4 regions of the Cytobacillus sp. FSL K6-0129 genome follow, and region 1 is predicted to be linked to each of the others. Evidence: riboswitches for the same ligand, from Rfam matches in the RefSeq annotation. Region 1 holds a riboswitch; each other region holds the start of a gene.
What was found. A riboswitch is a leader RNA that binds a small molecule or an ion and turns the genes downstream of it on or off. The one in region 1 is predicted to bind S-adenosylmethionine.
Positions count from the first base shown of each region.

Region 2: another riboswitch for S-adenosylmethionine. It lies ahead of MHI57_RS11085 (methionine ABC transporter ATP-binding protein); the one in region 1 lies ahead of MHI57_RS20980 (MetQ/NlpA family ABC transporter substrate-binding protein).
Region 3: another riboswitch for S-adenosylmethionine. It lies ahead of MHI57_RS23030 (PLP-dependent aspartate aminotransferase family protein); the one in region 1 lies ahead of MHI57_RS20980 (MetQ/NlpA family ABC transporter substrate-binding protein).
Region 4: another riboswitch for S-adenosylmethionine. It lies ahead of MHI57_RS23485 (alpha/beta hydrolase); the one in region 1 lies ahead of MHI57_RS20980 (MetQ/NlpA family ABC transporter substrate-binding protein).

Region 1 is NZ_JBBOXM010000001.1:4,117,940-4,121,054, reverse strand. It holds gene MHI57_RS20985 (aminoglycoside phosphotransferase family protein) at 1-633, shown strand, start outside; gene MHI57_RS20980 (MetQ/NlpA family ABC transporter substrate-binding protein) at 716-1,540, opposite strand; SAM riboswitch class I at 1,629-1,739, opposite strand; gene MHI57_RS20975 (pyridoxal phosphate-dependent aminotransferase) at 1,980-3,115, shown strand, end outside.
Region 2 is NZ_JBBOXM010000001.1:2,223,352-2,226,466, forward strand. It holds gene MHI57_RS11080 (methionine ABC transporter permease) at 1-421, opposite strand, end outside; gene MHI57_RS11085 (methionine ABC transporter ATP-binding protein) at 414-1,439, opposite strand; SAM riboswitch class I at 1,553-1,657, opposite strand; gene MHI57_RS11090 (O-acetylhomoserine aminocarboxypropyltransferase/cysteine synthase family protein) at 1,745-3,061, opposite strand.
Region 3 is NZ_JBBOXM010000001.1:4,559,682-4,562,796, reverse strand. It holds gene MHI57_RS23035 (aliphatic sulfonate ABC transporter substrate-binding protein) at 1-166, opposite strand, end outside; gene MHI57_RS23030 (PLP-dependent aspartate aminotransferase family protein) at 191-1,990, opposite strand; SAM riboswitch class I at 2,067-2,177, opposite strand; SAM riboswitch class I at 2,359-2,459, opposite strand; gene MHI57_RS23025 (NUDIX hydrolase) at 2,526-3,115, opposite strand, start outside.
Region 4 is NZ_JBBOXM010000001.1:4,655,281-4,658,395, forward strand. It holds gene MHI57_RS23475 (LLM class flavin-dependent oxidoreductase) at 1-602, shown strand, start outside; gene MHI57_RS23480 (MetQ/NlpA family ABC transporter substrate-binding protein) at 620-1,435, shown strand; SAM riboswitch class I at 1,519-1,621, shown strand; gene MHI57_RS23485 (alpha/beta hydrolase) at 1,879-2,667, shown strand; gene MHI57_RS23490 (hypothetical protein) at 2,660-2,809, shown strand; gene MHI57_RS23495 (YezD family protein) at 2,830-2,997, shown strand; gene MHI57_RS23500 (hypothetical protein) at 3,030-3,115, shown strand, end outside.

The DNA.
Region 1 (3,115 bases):
GACGGACAAATGATTGGTGTTTTTTACCACTTCATTAAAGGACAAGCATTATCTCATTCATTGATTACTCCTCCTTTATATGAAGCCAAGCGGTTAGGAACATTTCTTACAGAATTACATCGTCTGGATATAGATGAAGCAAAGAAATGTAATATAGAAGAACTACATAGTGAAAATTATTGGGCGCAATTACATCAAGCCCTGATTAAAAAAATATTTCCGTTCTTAAAAGACGCAGAAAAAGAAGAAATTGATAAAATGTTTTTAGCGGTGTCAAAATTTAAAGAAGCAAAAGTGGTGATTCATGGTGATCTAACAAGTGCCAATATCCTTTATCATCCAAGCAAAAAGGAAATATCAGGAATTATAGACTTTACAGATACGCAAATAGGGGACCCGGCGTTTGACTTTGCAGGGCTATATTGGGATTTCGGAGATCAATTCACCAAAGAAGCTCTCGCATCTTATCAAACAAAATTCAATAAAGATGAAATGTATAGAAGAGTCACTTCCTTTTACGGCTTACAACCAATATTTCACAAATGGTTGAAAAACGTCAATGACCAGGATGAAAAAGTTGTTCGACAATCCATAAGTACAGGAATGACCAAAATACAAATTATGCACAGATAAGTTTAACAGTATTCTACAACTATTATTAGAAACCGGACAAATCCATATAATTTTGTCCGGTTTCTTGCTTATTATTACTTCGTTATTTCATCCACGCTGGCTTTCCAAATCCTTGAAACTCTTCGTCGATAATTTTTTCAAATTCTGCAGACTCGACCACTTCTTTTAAGTCTTTCGCATATTGTTTATCTTCAAAGTCTGCTTTAACTGCAACCACGTTGCGATAATCATCAAGCATATTTTCTAGTGCTAATGCACTTAATAAGTCCATATCGGCTGCCAACGCAAAGTTACCAGGAACTGCAGCAAGATCCACACCCTCAAGAGATCTTGGTAATTGTCCTGCTTCAATCGGTTGAAAAACTAAATTCTTTTTATTCTCCTTCACATCTTTTTCAGATACTGTTAGTGGATCGGCGTTTTCATCAATCGTAATTAGACCTTCGTCATTTAACGTATTTAAAGCGCGTGCTGCATTCGTTGGGTCATTTGGAATAGCAATGGTTGCACCGTCTTTAATCTCATCAATTGAATTAAACACATTCGAGTAAATCCCCATTGGGGCTGTTGGTACAATAATTAATGGTGCTAAGTCCATGTTATTTTCTTTCTCAAAATTCTCCAAGTAAATTGTATGTTGGAAAAGGTTAGCTTGTATATCATCTTCATTTAAAGCTTTGTTAGGTTGGATATAATCGCTAAACTCTACGACAGTTACTTTATATCCTTTTTCCTCTAGACCAGGTACAATAGCTTTTTTCAACATATCACTATAAGGACCGGCAGTAGCACCAATTTTTAGTTCTTTCGTTTCATCCACCTTTTCTCCACTCGTGTCTGAACCTCCGCCACATGCTGTTAGTAAACAAACAGTTGCAATGAATAAAACAATTAGCCACTTTCTCATTATGTTTCCTCCCCATAGCTGTAACCAGAATTTTAACCAATAAAAAAAGCCACTATTCATCATCTGAAAGAGGCATTGGTTTTATTCCGCCTTATCTTTCAGAATGAATGGATATCATTCTGCAGGAATTGGCACCTTCCCAATATTGGGGGTTGCCGGACGTCATAGGGCCTAGTCCCTCAGTCTCTCTGGATAAGCTTTTCATTTAATTTTTATGATATGATATTACTACTCTCTTTTATTTTTGTCAATGTTCGAAATAATGCTACATCCAATCTCCCAAGAAAATGGGTTTAGTGATCCAACTACCTTTCCTTTATTCTTTTAAAACAAAAAAGGAAATCGAATATTTCCTTTTATATAAAATTAACTGGACAATTTGTCTTTTTGGTTATAAAATGCGTTCGTATATAGATTAAATGAATGAAGGTGGATTAAAATGGAATTATCGCATCGTTTGAAGCAATTACCTCAACAATTTTTTGCTTCCCTTGTTCAAAAAGTTGCTGCTGCAAAACTTGAAGGCAGAGATGTTATTAACCTAGGACAAGGCAATCCCGACCAGCCAACACCTGCACATATTGTACAATCACTTCAGCAAGCTGCAGAAGACCCAATGACACATAAATATTCTCCTTTTAGAGGAATTAATGAATTAAAGAAGGCCGCCGCTTCCTTTTATGCGCGTGAATATGGGGTAGAAATTGAGCCTGAAAAAGAAGTAGCTATCCTTTTTGGCGCAAAAGCAGGTTTAGTAGAAATTCCATTATGCCTACTCAATGAGGGAGATTTAATGCTCTTACCAGATCCAGGTTACCCTGATTATGAATCTGGTGCGGTTTTGGCAAATGTAAAATACGAAACCTTTCCTTTAAAAGAAGCAAATCAGTTTCTACCTGATTACTCGCAATTTACAGAAAAACAAAAAAAGGATGCCCGCCTACTATTTTTGAATTATCCTAATAATCCAACAGGCGCGACAGCTGATTCCACATTTTTTGAAGAAACTGTTGCTTTTGCTAAGGAAAACAACATTACCATCTTGCATGATTTTGCTTATGGTGCTATCGGCTTTGATGGAAAGAAACCTGAAAGTTTCTTAGCCACAGCCGGAGCGAAAGACGTTGGTATTGAAATGTATACATTATCAAAAACATATAATATGGCTGGGTGGAGAATTGGATTTGCAGTTGGAAATGAACAAATCATTGAAGCCATCAACCTTCTTCAAGACCATATGTATGTAAGCTTATTCCCTGCGATTCAAAAAGCTGCAGCCGATGCATTAAATGGGGATCAAACAAGTGTAGACGAACTTGTTGCTCGATATGAGAGACGTAGAAATGCATTCATGAACGCTTGTGAAAAGGTTGGCTGGCACGGCAAGTCTCCTTCAGGATCGTTTTTTGCTTGGATGCCAGTGCCTGAAGGATACAATAGTGAAGAATTTGCTGACTACTTACTGGAAAAAGCTGATGTAGCTGTTGCCGCAGGAAAAGGCTTTGGGACCTTTGGAGAAGGTTATGTTCGGGTGGGATTACTTGTCGATGAAGAACGATTAATTGAGGCAGTAGA
Region 2 (3,115 bases), 1.9 Mb from region 1:
TCCATATAATTGTACTTGTTTTTGCACCCATCGATTTAGAGGCTTCAATGACACCTTTATCAATTTCACGTAAGCCAATTTCCACCATTCTTGCATAGAAAGGTGCTGCACCAATAATGAGTGCTGGTAATGCTGCATTTTCACCAATCATTGTCCCTAAAATCATTTTTGTGAAAGGGATTAATAACACAATCAAGATTAAAAACGGAATGGATCGAAAGACATTGACGAATGCCGCAATGATCTTATTAACTAGCTGATTTTGCCATATATTACCTTTAGAGGTTAAGAACAAAAGTAATCCAAGAATAATTCCTAAAATAAACGTGGCTATAACAGAAATACTTGTCATATATAAAGTTTCTTTTGTTGCTTCCCACATTCTTTCCCAATCCACATTTGGTAGCCATTCATTAAGCATGGGAAATCACCTCCACGCCAACCTTCTGCGAATGAATATATTCAATCGCGCGGGTAACCTCATCCGACTCTCCATCTATATGAATAAATAAGGTACCGTAAGAGCCACTTTGTGTTTGGGATATCTTTCCTTGTAATACATTCACTGTTACATTGTAGTGGCGAATTAAGTTTGTGATTAATGGTTGTTCCGCTGAACCACCTACAAATCCAAGTTGAACAATTTGGCCATTTGGATAAGCACTCAGTAAATGTGTAATCGTTTCCTTCGTTTCTTCCGGTTCGGTCACTTGTTGAACAAATCGCTTCGTAATAGGTTCTTTTGGCTTTTGGAACACATCTAGCACTTCGCCAATTTCAACAATTCTTCCACCTTCCATGACAGCCACACGGTGGCAAATCTTGCGAATGACATGCATTTCATGCGTAATTAACACAATAGTTAACCCTAAACGTTCATTAATATCAACAAGTAAGTCGAGAATACTATCAGTTGTTTGCGGATCTAGAGCACTTGTCGCTTCATCACATAACAGTACTTTAGGATTATTGGCAAGTGCTCTAGCAATACCTACTCGCTGTTTTTGTCCACCGCTTAATTGCGAGGGATAGGCATCCTCTCGACCATCTAGTCCAACCAATTTAATTAATTCATTAACTCTCTCTAGTCGCGCTTTCTTAGGTACACCAGCAATTTCTAATGGAAACGCAATGTTTTCTCGTACTGTTCGAGACCACAATAAATTAAAATGTTGGAAAATCATGCTTATTTCTTGTCTAGCCTTTCTTAAGCTAGCACCTTTTATGCGAGAAACTTCATTCCCAGCTACAGATACAACGCCTTCCGTCGGGATTTCAAGTCCATTTAACATACGAATCAATGTACTTTTACCCGCACCACTGTATCCGATTACACCGAATATTTCACCCTCGTTAATTTCGAGGTTAACATTGTCTACTGCATTTACTTTCCCGTTTTTCGTTGAGAAAATCTTTTTTACATCTTTTATTGAAATCATTTTATACTTCACCTCTTCAATCCAGAAAAACCAACACATTTATAGCATATCCATTGTTTATAAAAAAAGCCTTCCTGCTTATGAGCAGAAAGGCTTGTTATGAAAATTCCTTTCTCTCATCTTTCAAAGCTAATGCTTTGAGTGAATTGGCACCATTTCAATTAAATGACGGTTGCCGGGCTTCAAAGGGCACTTCCCTCCACCTCTCTAAATAAGAGCAAACTATGAATATATTGAATTTTTTTGTGTACCTGTGTAATAGTATCATGTCATTGAAGTAGGTGTCAAATCTGAAATAATAGTTGTTAGACCCTTATATTTAATGAAGCAATACCGGTTGCCGCTTCAATAGCAGATTCAAGATCATCGATCAAATCTTCTACATTTTCAATTCCAATTGATAATCGGATTAAGTCTTCAGGTACACCTGCTTGTTTTAACCCATCTTGATTAAGTTGTTGATGCGTTGTGCTTGCTGGATGTATAATAAGACTTTTTGCATCACCTACATTCGCTACATGTGCGAACAGCTCAACCGAATTAATAACCTTCGCACCTGCTTCACGCCCACCAGATATGCCAAAAACGACAACTGCCCCTGCACCTTTAGATAAATATTTGTCTGCTAATTCTTTATTAGGATGGTTGTCATCGCCCGGATAAAGTACCCAATTAACAGCAGGATGATTATTTAAATATTGCACAATTTTTTTCGTATTAGCAATATGTTCTTTCATTCGAACCGTTAACGTTTCTAAACCTAACGTAAATTGGAAGGCGCTTTGTGCACTTAGTGCTGGACCTAAATCTCTTAGAAGCTGCACTCTCGCTTTAGTAATATATGCTACAGGGCCCAGTGCCTCACTATATACTATATCGTTATAGCTTGTATCCGGCTGACTTAATCCTGGATACTTCTCTGAGTTCCAATCAAATTTACCACCGTCAACAATGATCCCCCCCATTGTCGTCCCATTCCCAAGTAACCATTTCGTTGCAGAGTGAACAACAATGTCTGCGCCATGCTCAATTGGCCGACATAGATAAGGAGTTGCAAATGTGTTATCAACCACTAACGGCACACCATGTTCATGTGCGATATTTGAAACTGTTTCAATATCTAGTACTTGTAAACTCGGGTTACCAATGGTTTCGGCAAATACAGCTCGTGTCTTCTCATTGATTGCTGCTCGTAGTTCCTCTTCATTATTAATATCGATAAGCCTAACGTTGATGCCGTACTTTGGTAAAGTGACTGTAAATAAATTATATGTACCTCCATATAAATTAGAGGCAGCTACAATTTCATCACCCGCTTGAACAATATTAAGAAGAGCTAAGTAAATGGCTGCTTGCCCGCTTGCTAATGCTAATGCGCCTGTTCCCCCTTCTAACAATGCAACTCTTTCCTCAAACACAGTAACCGTTGGATTATGAATACGAGAATAAATATATCCTGTTTCTTTTAAGCCAAATAAGTCTTGCGCATGCTCTGTATTCTGGAATTGATAAGCATTATTTTGATAGATTGGGACCGCTCTTGCCCCTGTTACTGGATCAGGTTTTAGCCCACCATGAACACCAATTGTTTCAAATCGAAGTTGCTTTTCTTTTTCTGCCATTTTACATCTCTCCTCTTTTTTAAATTGGAAAGAAAAGACGACCAAAAACCCTCT
Region 3 (3,115 bases), 440 kb from region 1:
ATTTCTTTAAAACTACACTTGTTGGAGAATAATAGGCATAGTCTAAAACAATTTTTTCTGGTTTTCCTTCGCCATTACTATCATCAGTGCTTGCCTCACTATCCCCGCAAGCACTAATGAATCCAATTGATAAAACGACAATTAAAAATACGAACCATTTTTTCATCGATGACTCTCCTCAATCTCGGTTTTAAATTTCACAAGCAAAGGTTACAATAGAACCTCTTAATCTCTGTGCCTCTTTATATGTGCAGCGATTTTGTACCACTTCAAGTCCGGCTTCTTTTGCTATTTCAACTGCTTTTGGTGAAATGACACCTTCTTGTAGCCAGAAAACTTTCGGTTGGATTTCTACTGCCTCTTTCGCCACTTCTATCGCAGCTTCAGGGCTTCTAAATACTTGCACAATATCAATGGTAAAAGGAATGGATTTTAAATTTGGATATGCCTGTTCACCTAATACTTCTGTTTCTCTTGGATTAACTGGCACGATTTGATAACCTAATCTTTGCATTTTTCTTGCTAAACGGTAACTTGGTCTAGCAGGATTTCCACTTAATCCAACAACAGCTATCCTTTTTGCTCTTTGCAGTTCTTTGCCATCCACATCTTCTTTTAATGAGGATGATTGTAATGCCCATCGAATAACACCTTCATCATTTACTGCTGTTTCTCCTTTTTGTTCTCCCTTCGAAGAAATACCAGTCGCTTCATAGAAGGCTTGATCTAAGTCATTGGTTAAATCTCTAACCGATTCAATCCCAACTGATAAACGTATGAGTTCCTCACTTACACCGCTTTTAATTAAATCTTCTGCACTTAACTGTTGATGTGTGGTTGAAGCCGGATGAATAATGAGTGACTTCGCATCACCTACATTGGCTACATGAGACCACAATGCAATTGTATCTATCACTTTTTTACCTGCATCTCGGCCACCTTTAATACCGAAGTTCACAATGGAACCGAAGCCAGTGTTTAAATATTTCTTCGCGAGTTCATGCGCTGGATGCTCTGCTAAACCTGGATATGCGACCCAATCAACAGCTGGATGAGCGTTTAAGAAATGGGCTATCTTCGCTGCATTTTCCGTATGTTTCTCTATACGTAAATGGAGTGTTTCCAATCCTTGGAGTAAAAGAAATGCACTATGTGGGCTTAATGATGACCCAAAATCGCGCAGCAACTGAACACGAAGTTTTGTACTGAAAGCGAGTGTACCAAACTCATTCGCATAAACAATACCGTTATAACTTGGATCTGGCTGAGTAAAACCAGGAAACTTATCATGATTCCAATTAAATCGTCCGCCATCAACTACAAGTCCGCCAATTGTTGTTCCATGACCACCAATCCATTTTGTTGCCGAATGAATGACAATATCTGCTCCCCATTGGATTGGTTTGCAAAGATAAGGTGAAGCGAAAGTATTATCAATAATAAGAGGAATATCATTATCATGAGCAATATTTGCAACTGCCTCTACATCTAGGACATGAAGACTTGGGTTCCCAATAATCTCTCCATATAAAGCCTTAGTTTTTGGCGTAATCGCTTTACGGTAATTCTCAGGGTCAGATCCATCAACAAAATGAACTTTAATCCCATATTTCGGAAGTGTTATGGCAAAAAGATTATATGTTCCACCATAAAGGTTCGACGCTGCAACAATCTCATCACCCGCTTGGGCAATATTCATAATTGAAAGAGCTATAGCTGCCATTCCAGATGAAGTCGCTACTGCCGCTACCCCATCTTCTAATAAAGCAATACGTTTTTCTAATACATCTACCGTTGGATTACCGATTCGTGAATAGATATTTCCCGTCTCATCTAATGAAAATAGGCTTTGCGCATGGTCTGTATTATGAAAAACATATGAACTTGTTTGATAAATAGGAACTGCACGAGATCCCGTTGTCGGGTCTGGTGATTGACCTCCATGTAATAAAATCGTCTCATCATCATAAGTGTTAAATTGATTCGTCATTATATACTCTCCTCTACTTTTTAGTCGGATGATTAAAATAAATAACCCCCTCTTCATAAGAAGAGGGGGTTGCCTCATCTTATCTTCCAGACATTTACTGCCTGCAGGATTTAGCACCTTTTCAAGCAATTGCTTGAAGGTTGCCGGACTTCATAGGGCCTGATCCCTCCGTCACTCTCGATAAGAAATATTTTATTTTTTAAAGCGTTAATACTTTAATTACAAATAGAATTATATCCAAAAAATGATTTGTCGTCAATATGAAATCTGAATATATTTTATATTCCAATAAAATATTAGCTCTATCACATAAAAAGCCCTTCTACCTAGAAGAGGCAGAAGGGCTTTGAATTAACGAGCTCACCTTCTCCTTATCTTTGGATAATATCCTCTGAAATTAGCACCATACAAAAGATTGCTGGTTGCCGAGGCTTCTCTGGGTCAGTCCCTCCGCCTCTCTGGATAAGAAGTTCATATTTATTTGTTTAACATCATATACCCTTTTATAGGGAATCGTCAATAACATTTTGAAAATTTATTTATTTTCATCCTGGATAAGCGTCAAAAAATGATACAGTATCTTAGCTGTTAACCCCCATATCACATGACCTTTATAAGTATAAAAAATTTCTTGCATCCTCCGCGTTTGCCATTTATATTTTTCCCCATTAGGAATGAGATGATAGGGAAAGCTACTATTAGGCTCTGGCTTCATCTCAATATAATGAATAGATGGTCCCTCTTTCAAAAAATAAGCAAGTGGTACTGTGAAAATTTGATCCACTTCCTCTGGATTTAGCTTAAGATCACTGATGCTCTCTATTGTGCCTACAAACGGATAAATCACTGTATCATAAGGTGTCACTACATAATCAAGTTCTGAAAAAACAGAGACTTCTCCAATTGGGATACCTAACTCTTCACTGGTCTCCCTTTTTGCCGTCTCTATTAAATCCACATCGTCTTGATCCATTTTCCCCCCAGGAAAGCAAATTTCCCCTGGCTGTCTTCTCATAGATAAAGACCGTACTTCAAACAAAATATGTATTTCTCCATCTTTTTCTATTAGGGGAAGAAGAACAGCGAATTTAACCAATCTGGAGCTACCCAATATATCTGATTGAC
Region 4 (3,115 bases), 540 kb from region 1:
AACAAGCGGAAGAATATGGCAGGAATCCGGAAGATATTAAAATATTCACTTTCCTAACAGTCATCGTAGGTAAGACAACTGAAGAAGCGGAAGAGAAATTTGCTGAATACAACCAATTATGGAGTGCAGATGCAGCGAAAGCACAGTTTGGGGGCGCAAGCGGTTATAATGTTGCGGAATTTACAAAGGATGAGTTAGATAACCCATTTGAATTTAAAGCTACAGAGCATGGGCATTATAAAGCTGCTTCATTAACGAAAGATGCGAAGAAAAGACTATCGATTAAAGAAGCGATTTCAAAATTAGAAGGATTAGATAGAGACAATATAATTGTCGGCAATCCATCAGAAGTAGCAGACCAAATTCAATATCAGTTTGAAGCCTCTGGTGTCGATGGTTTTAATTTAAATCATTTAGTAACGCCAGCAGATTTGGAAGATTTTATTGAGCTTGTTATTCCGATTCTACAAGAACGTGGTTTATATAAAAAGGAATACAAAAAGGGTACGTTAAGAGAAAAGCTTTTTACTCATGGCTCGCCCCTTTTACCGAGTGGTCATCCAGGAAGTAAATATCGTAAAGGTGAAAAGATAAATAATTAAAATAAGAGGTGAAGGGTATGAGAAAAGTTTGGTTATTATTTTTTGTACTGACTTGTTGCACTGTTTTAAGTGCATGTGGGACATCAGGTTCATCCGGCGAAGAAAAGAAAGAGATGGTCTTAGGGGCGACAGTTCCTTATAGTGATATGCTTGAGCAAGGTGTAGCACCACTACTTGAGGAAAAAGGGTACAAAGTAGAAGTAAAGGAATTTAATGATTATGTTCAACCGAATATTGCTTTAGATAGTGGAGATTTGGATGGTAATTTATTTCAACATAAAGTGTACTTAGAGAATTTTAACACTGAAAAAGGGATGGATCTAGTAGATATTATTTCTGTTCCTACAGCTCCAATTGGTATTTATTCAGAAAAATTCAACTCCCTTGAAGAAGTGAAAGATGGCAGCACGATGGCCATTGCTAATGATCCTACAAACTTAGCGAGAGGATTAACAGTTGCGCGTGATGCTGGTTTAATAGAATTGAAAGATGATATAAACCCAGTCAATGCAACAGTAAATGATGTATTATCTAACCCGAAAAATTTGAAATTCCATGAAGTAGATGCAGCCCAACTGCCAAGGTCTCTTGAATCAGTTGATCTTGCTGCTGTTAATGGTAACTTTGCGGTTGCTGCAGGATTAGATTTAACAACAGCCATTTATCGGGATCAAATTCCTGAGGAAATCCAAAATAGGATTGTTGTTCGTAAAGAAGATAAAGACGCCCAAATGGCAAAGGATATCATTGAAGCCATAGAGTCGGAGGAATTTGCAAAAGTAATTGAAGAAAACTTTAAAGGTTTTCATAAGCCAGAATGGATGGGCGAATGAGTAAATCATCTTAATTTTTAAAAAATAATTGACAAATATTGATAAATATTATAGAGTAAATGATATAAAATTTAATATGATTTTTCTTATCCAGAGAGGTGGAGGGACTGGCCCTTTGAAGCCTCGGCAACAGGCAATTTATTGCACTGTGCCAATTCCAGCAAGCTGTTGCTTGAAAGATAAGGAGAGATAAAGAACGGAACTTTAACCTCTTCTTGTCAGAAGAGGTTTTTTATTTTGCATGATTTAATCACCAAGGGATGATCTCCTCTATACAAATGCTGTTTTTAAACTGATTAAACCTATTTGTTAAGTTGGAATTAAAGTTGCTGATTGGACCTCCAAAGGCAGTAGTGCAGCTAGATTTACATCAACGGGAAAAATCGGCAATGGTAGTCAACCATTGTCCACCAAAATGTTGCAATATAAAGGAGGACGAAAAAATGAAAAGAGTAGAATCAACAGTTATACCAGGTGCAGATTCTTTTTATTATGAAGGTGGGGACATTGGTATTCTCCTCATTCATGGCTTTGTTGGAACACCGCAGAGCATTGAGGACTTGGGTGCGGAACTTGCAAATAGGGGTTTTACTGTTCATGCCCCAAGGCTCACGGGACATGGAACAAAAAGCAGAGATTTAGAGTTATATGGTTCTGATGATTGGTTCAATGATGTTGTTACAGCTTATAAGCAATTAAAGGAGAAGTGCAAACAAGTCTATTGTTTAGGTCAATCTATGGGCGGTGCATTAGCGCTGTTGTTAGCTAAGAAATATGGAGAGCTGGATGGACTGATCCTAATTAATACTGCACTGACATTACCAGATTACGAGTATTTAAGATATTACGATGAGAAACACTATATTGACGAAGGTAGCCCAGATATCAAAAATCCGACTATACATGAAATTACTTACGATAATATTCCGGTAAAAGCAGTTCACTCTTTACAAAAGGTAATGAGTGACGCAGGAAAAAGTTTATCTCAAATTCATTGCCCAATATTATGCTTTAAGTCTATCCATGATCATGTTGTACCTCCAGAGAATACAGATCGTATTTTTATCGAAATTCAAACAGATCATAAATGGCTTCGAGTCCTTTACAACTCATATCATGTAGCATCCATGGATTATGATCAGACCAAAATTATTCAGGATACAACAGAATTTCTAGATACGATGAATGAAGAAAAAAAGAACACCGAGTGGGGGGGGAAAGAGGTTGGCTAAGTTTTTACAAAAAGCGATAGCAAAGAGAAAACAAACCTTAATCAACCTTATGCTTACTATAGATGAAATAAAGTTCAAGCGACATGAATTAGAACAGTTAACACTTACAGAAATAGAGGAGCTTGTAAAAAGACTAAAATAAGTCCCATAAAGGAGAATTTTATGGAAAAACACATTGATCAAGATAAAATTCATACCATTCTCACAACATTAAAGGAACTCGAATATGGTTGTGTCACCATTACTGTACACGAAGGGGATATTACCCAAATTGACATTACCGAGAAGAAACGATTTGCTCTGAAAAAGAAACAACAAAATAAAAAATGATGGAATGGAGCAAATGAAAAGGAGTGAGTTACATGCAGTCAACAATTAGTAATCAAGCACCCAATGTAGCTAAAAACCTATCAGGCTGCATGTACTTGAATCTACCTGACTTTCACTT